DNA from 2 places in the Pedobacter immunditicola genome. Region 2 is predicted to be linked to the other one. Evidence: riboswitches for the same ligand, from Rfam matches in the RefSeq annotation. Region 2 holds a riboswitch; the other holds the start of a gene.
The links. A riboswitch is a leader RNA that binds a small molecule or an ion and turns the genes downstream of it on or off. The one in region 2 is predicted to bind cobalamin.
Positions count from the first base shown of each region.

Region 1: it holds a riboswitch for cobalamin, as region 2 does, so the genes downstream of both, WG905_RS05470 (TonB-dependent receptor plug domain-containing protein) here and WG905_RS10960 (TonB-dependent receptor) in region 2, are expected to answer to the same signal.

Region 1 covers NZ_JBBHKC010000003.1:116,307-119,511, forward strand. The annotation lists gene WG905_RS05460 (polyphosphate kinase 2 family protein) at 1-199, shown strand, start outside; gene WG905_RS05465 (serine hydrolase) at 196-1,356, opposite strand; cobalamin riboswitch at 1,466-1,660, shown strand; gene WG905_RS05470 (TonB-dependent receptor plug domain-containing protein) at 1,764-3,205, shown strand, end outside.
Region 2 covers NZ_JBBHKC010000005.1:339,777-342,981, forward strand. The annotation lists gene WG905_RS10960 (TonB-dependent receptor) at 1-1,986, opposite strand, end outside; cobalamin riboswitch at 2,079-2,277, opposite strand; gene WG905_RS10965 (aminoacyl-histidine dipeptidase) at 2,550-3,205, shown strand, end outside.

The DNA.
Region 1 (3,205 bases), on a different contig from region 2:
TGAAACTGCGATCCAGGAGACTTCCACTAAGGATGCCCCCTGGTATGTTATACCTGCAGATCAGAAATGGCATGCGCGTTTAACCATCAGTAAAATCATGGAAGCGACTTTTGAAAACCTTGGTCTCCGCTTTCCGGAACTGGCCCCTGATGAACTGGAAAGGCTTGATGACATTCAAAAAAGGTTGGTCAAGGATTAATTTTTCTTGCTTTCCAATTCATGTTGATAGAGTATTCTTCCCAGGTTTTTCATAAAGGGATAACAAATGGTTTCATATTCATATTTACCGTCGTTATAAATCCCGTCTTCATTGGATTGCACTACGGCTGTTAAAAAGAACTCTACCTGGTTTTTCGAATCTTTGAAATAAGCGTTGTCGATGATGAAACCATAAGAGTCTCCATATTTGTTGAACATTTGAAGGTCTGGATTAATGGCGGCATCTTTTTCCCTGCCATAAAAAAGCATTTTGGAATAGGCCGGCCAAAATTCCTGAGGGTCATATTTTGGATAATCACTTTCTGTAGGTAATTTACTCATGTAGGTGTAAATCAACTGGTAATCTTCGTGATGAAGATTAAATCGCTCGTTTTTAGGGAAAGCTTCCGGCAGCATTAATTTTTTCATTAAAGCCTGCTGGTCGCTGATGGGAAATGCGTTCTTATTTTCAAGGCTAAAGGGTTTGCTGACCAGGTTTTCGCTGCTGTCGATGTAAGCTTTGCCCATGATCGTGTTACGGAGTTCCAGTGGATATTCTTTAGGATCGTATTGTTCCTTCTGGGAATAAATCAGTTTGTCGCCATTATAAAACCTGATGGGGTTGGTATGTTTTGATGGTTCTCCTGCATCGCCAATAGCCAATCGGTTTAGGATCCTGCTTTGGTGCAATCCGTATTTCTTTAATTTTTCGTTGATTTCAGCCCTGCCAATAAATTCAAACAACCTGTTAAAGGCATCATTATCGCTGGTTAACAGGATTTTTTTAATATAATGTTCGATGGAAGGCAGGCCATTTTGGGCAGTAGAATCCTTGCTGACTTTCGTTTGTCCGGTGAAAACGCTGTCTGTGATCATGGTGCTTTTTGCGCTCAGTCCCTTGATTTTTAACTCATTGATTTTTTCCAGGGCAAAAATAACTGCCGCAAGTTTTACCGTACTTGCGGGATAAAAGTAATGTTGATCATCAAGATTATAGCTGTACGATTTGAAAACGGGCTTTTTGTTTTTATTCCGGATCACCTGGGTGTACAATACCTGTACCTGTTTTTTTTGAGGATGATTAAGGACGGTGGAAAATTGTTCTGGTTGGGAACGCATTAACTTTTCAAGGAAGGAAGTATCTATTTTTTGTGCCATGGTTGGAATACTAAGCATGCAAAAGAGGAATATAGCTGTTTTAAGCATATGTTGAGATTTGAAAGACATTAATTAGCTGAATTGTTAGCCCTAAATATAGGAAATTTGATACATTTGCAATGCTTTTGGTTCCTTATAGGTAATATATATGGATTAAAAGGGAATACGGTGTAAATCCGTAACTGTCCCGCAGCTGTAAGCTTCAAAATGGTATTCCAATCACCGCCACTGTTTAAATCATTTAAATGGGAAGGCAGGAATACCTGAAGTAAGTCAGAAGACCTGCCATTTGCTTTATTATTTCATAGCTTTCGGGGATTGAAGCTAGGAATCAGACCATTTTTGGTGTGTCTTTCCTATTTCTACCTGTTTGTTGTGGCGAGAATTGACATATAACACGCAGATAAATGAACAAAAACAATTACTTTTTCCTTGCCGCTGCACTGGCAATTACGCCGATGGCTTTCATGAACCCTTTGTATGCCCAGGAAGAAGTTAAACTCGAAGAGGTGGTAATTTCTACAACCAAGAATGAGCAGAAACAAAGTCAGACGGGTAAGGTAGTGACCATTATTGGGCCTGAAATTCTGGAACGCAGTCATGGTAAAAACCTGACCGACTTGCTGAATGAGCAGGCAGGTATTGTGGTAAGTGGCGCTACTGGGAACCTGGGGCTGAACAAAAGTATTTTCATCAGGGGTGCATCAGGTGCCTATGCAGTGGTACTGATTGATGGAATTGTGGTGAGCAGCCCTTTAGGAAACGGTTCTGCTTTTGACCTTAGGATGTTTTCAATTGATCAAATTGATCATATAGAAATCCTAAAAGGTGGACAGTCAACTATTTATGGTTCTGATGCTGTGTCTGGTGTAATCAATATCATCACTAAAAAAGGAGCTAAAGGCGGTAACAGTGTTTACGGAGTGGGTAGCATCGGCAGCTACGAAACGTATAAGGGCACGGTTGGGATCAGCAGTCGTGTGGATAATTTCTCTTACAATGTGGCTTATACACAGGCTAAAACTGATGGTATTTCTGAAGCAGCAAGGCCAGGGGATGTATCATCACCCTTTGAAAAAGATGGTCACAAAACCGGTGCTGTGAATGCTAACTTTTCCTTACAGGCTGATAAAAATTTAAGCATCAATCCATTTTTGCGTTACTTTTATGGTCACTATGATTTTGATGCCAATGCCTATGAAGATCATCTGGAAAATAATTATAAGCTGAAATATTTCAATGGGGGGGTGAATACCAAATACGATTTTGGCTCGGGGAAAATAACTTTCAACTATAGTTATGAAAATGCACAGACCAATTCCCAAAGTCAATATGGTAAAAGTATTTCTGAAGGTAAAATGCAAATGGTAGACTTGTTCTATAACCAGAAAGTTGGTGACCATTTAAATGTGCTTGTGGGCATGGATAACCGCATCAATACTTTCAAGTTAAATGCTGAAATGCCTCCCCGAGCGAATTTATTCAGTACTTATGGCTCTTTATTTCTGCATGACATCAGTATTTTTAATCTTGAAGTTGGCGGACGGTACAATAAACACCAGGAATATGGAGAGAATTTTACGTATAACATTACACCTTCGATCATCGTTACTAAAGGGGTAAAGGTTTACGGTACGATATCTACAGCGTTTAAAGCGCCAACTTTAGAAAATCTATTTGGTGAATTTGGTGCAAACCTGGACCTGCAACCCGAAGAGTCTAAAAATTATGAAGCAGGGGTAGATTTCAAGTTTGCTGAAGATAAGCTTAACTTAAGGCTGGCCGGTTATAAACGTGACCTCAGTAATGCCATTGTTTACGGTAATACCAGTTTTATTAACCTTGCAAA
Region 2 (3,205 bases):
GGGCATGGGGAAGTTGGAAATGATCTCCCGGTCCTGGTTGAAAATATTGTTGACCTCCATATTTACCTTTGCTTTTCTGCCCATTACGTTCAGCTTGTACCCGATTCCCATATCATGGGTATACCAAGGCTCCATGCGGTTGTAAACAGCATTCTGGTACGTGCTGAGCTGATTGTAGCGTTCACCGGAATAAATGTAGCTGTAGTTCAACTCCAGTTTTTTCCAGTCGCCACCCATAGTCAGCGATCCACTATGAAGCGGCATATAGGGGATATTGTATCGGTCATTCCTTCCTTCGGTCACATCCCTCGCCTGTTGAAAGGTATAACTAGCCGAGACATTGATAGTCACACCAGCGGATACAGCCCAAACCGACTGCACGTTTGTCTCCAATCCCTTTATAGCAACCTTGCCGATATTATACATCGTCCAGCGGTACAGGTTTGCACTGGGAACGGCCACAATCTTATCCTTCACCTGGTTATAATAAGCATCTGCCTGTATCGAAAGCGAGGTCAGTGCCGTAGTTTTGGGCTGTATGGAATAGGTTATTCCCAGGTCATACTGGTTTGTAAACTCCGGACGCAGCAACGAATTGCCGATGAAGGTATAATAGAGATCGTTAAAGGTGGGGAGCCTGAATATTTTTTTATAAAATGCCCTGAACATCAGTTTTTTGCTGTCAAATGGATGAAAAGTAGCCATTGCCGTGGGGCTGAATTCCTGTTTGTTTCCGGCACTGGAAAACTCTTTTACCTGGTCAAAAACAAAGGTTCCAAGGAGGGATGCCTGAAGGCTGAACTTTTTAAGTTTTACCGCTGATGCCACCGAGCTGAGTACAGTATGCCTGGTCGGGTAGGGGAACCTGTAAAGGTTCGCATCCAGGGTGTTCCACTGATAATCTGTAGAAAAAGCAACATCCCAAATGGGAAGGATGCGAAATCGGTTTGCTGCAGAGATGTAGATTTCCTGCTGACGGAACCTGTTATCCTGGAAGCCATTGAGGGTTGTAAAATCAGGGTCCAGGTAGCGGAGGTAATCGTTTGCATATTTTGCGTTGAGCTTCAGGCCGTACCTGCGGTTTTCAGGCGTCTGGAAATGCCCCTGCAGAAAAAGATTACGGTCCCACTGGCGCTGGTTATAGTTGAACCTATTGGACACAATCGCACCGGGAAGTCCTCTGGCAGAAGTATAGCCATAGGCTTTTACCGACCAATTTGAGCTATCCCTTAGCTGGCCGTTTAATCCAGCCTCCATCCTATACGCGTTGATGTCGGTATTGTTGCGTAAAGCGGTGGTATCATAAACGCCATTGGTATAACGGAACTTATACTGCCCGTGTGAATTTACCCATTCTGTGCTCAATGAGGCAGCGGTTCGTGCAGTAATCTTCTGTTCGTATAAAAGAGATGGGTTCAGCAGTCCGAAAGAACCGCCCTTATAGCCCAACCCTATGTTCGAGGATTTCCCATCCGCAAATTTTGGTATCCTGCTGCGCATATAGATTGAACTTGCAGCAGAAAAAGATCTGGCAGGCTGGAAAATATCGCTTTTTTGGCCATTATAAAGCGCCACTTCCTCCAGGTTGTCAAGAGAAAACCGGCCGAGGTCTACCTGTCCGTTTTGGGCATTTCCCATCTGGACGCCATCATAAAAGACGGTCGTGTGATTGCTGCCCAGACTTCTTACGTTAACCGTCTTTAGTCCGCCAACCCCGCCATAATCTTTGAGCTGAACACCGCTAAAATAGCGGAGGGCATCGGCAACAGAAAAGCTATTGAGTCGTTGTAAGGCTTCACCTCCAATTACCTGTGCAGGAGTTGCCGAAGTATTTCTGATGGAGTTTATTTTACCCTGCACCCGCACTTCCTTAAGGCTCCGGACCTTCACTGAATCCGGCTGCTGTGCAGCGGCGTCAGGACACAAAAACACCAAGCCTAATGCTGCAATGAAGAAGAGAAGTACTGTAATTGTTAGTTTTTCCATGTCGATACCCTTGCAAAGCAAACGGCATAGAGCATACTGAAAATGGAAATGCCTACGGCATCTTCATTCCAGCTTCAATCCCCGAAAGCTATGAATTATATAATGCGATGGCAGGTATTCTGACTTGCTCCCCTCGGTATGGCCTTCCCATTCAAAATTTGAACAGTGACCTTTTGATTATACCTTAGTTATTGGAGCTTACAGCTGCGGGACAGTTCTGGATTTACACCAGATTCCCTTTTAATCCATCCTGTTTGTGCAGGGTAGGAACCAAAAGCGATGCAAATGTATACAAATAGTTGAGCTTTCACTAAAAATGAGTCAATGCTTGGTTGAAATCAAATGGCTAATCAGGTGGTTATTCGTTAAAAGGCAAAGTGAATTCAGGTGAGGGAGTCATGACTGATAGGTGATAGTGGATCTAGGGGTACCATGGATCTTTAGCGAGCTTTATCCAGCCTACCAACTGAAGAAAATCAAACTGAACTATTATTTCACATCAAGACAAATATCATTAGTTTTATAACTTTACCTTATTACAAAAAACACTTGTTAATCGGCTTATGGATATCAAAAATTTAGAACCTCAGGAACTTTGGCGCAATTTTGCAGATTTAAACGCTGTACCACGTGCTTCAAAAAAGGAAGAACGTGTGATTGCTTTTATGCGCAGTTTTGGGGAACGTTTAGGTCTGGAGACTATCCAAGATCCTGCAGGAAATGTGGTGATTAAAAAACCGGCCAGCAAAGGGATGGAGGACCGCCAAACGGTGGTTTTACAATCTCACCTGGATATGGTGCACCAAAAAAATAGTGATACAGTTTTCGATTTCGATACGCAAGGGATTGATATGTTTGTTGAAGGTGACTGGGTAAAAGCACGCGGCACTACTCTTGGTGCTGATAATGGCATTGGTGTAGCCACCATTATGGCCCTGCTGGAAAGTACGTCAATTGCTCATCCTGCTTTAGAAGCCATGTTTACCATTGATGAAGAAACGGGGATGACCGGCGCAAAGCAATTGGATCCGGCAAATTTTACAGGCTCTATTTTATTGAACCTGGATACGGAAGCAGATGATGAACTGACGATCGGCTGTGCCGGTGGCGTAGATACCAATACCACGTATACCTATACCCATGTGGCGGCTGATAAAAATGGAATCGCGTTTGAAATCAACGTGAAGGGATTAACCGGCGGGCATTCGGGAATGGATAT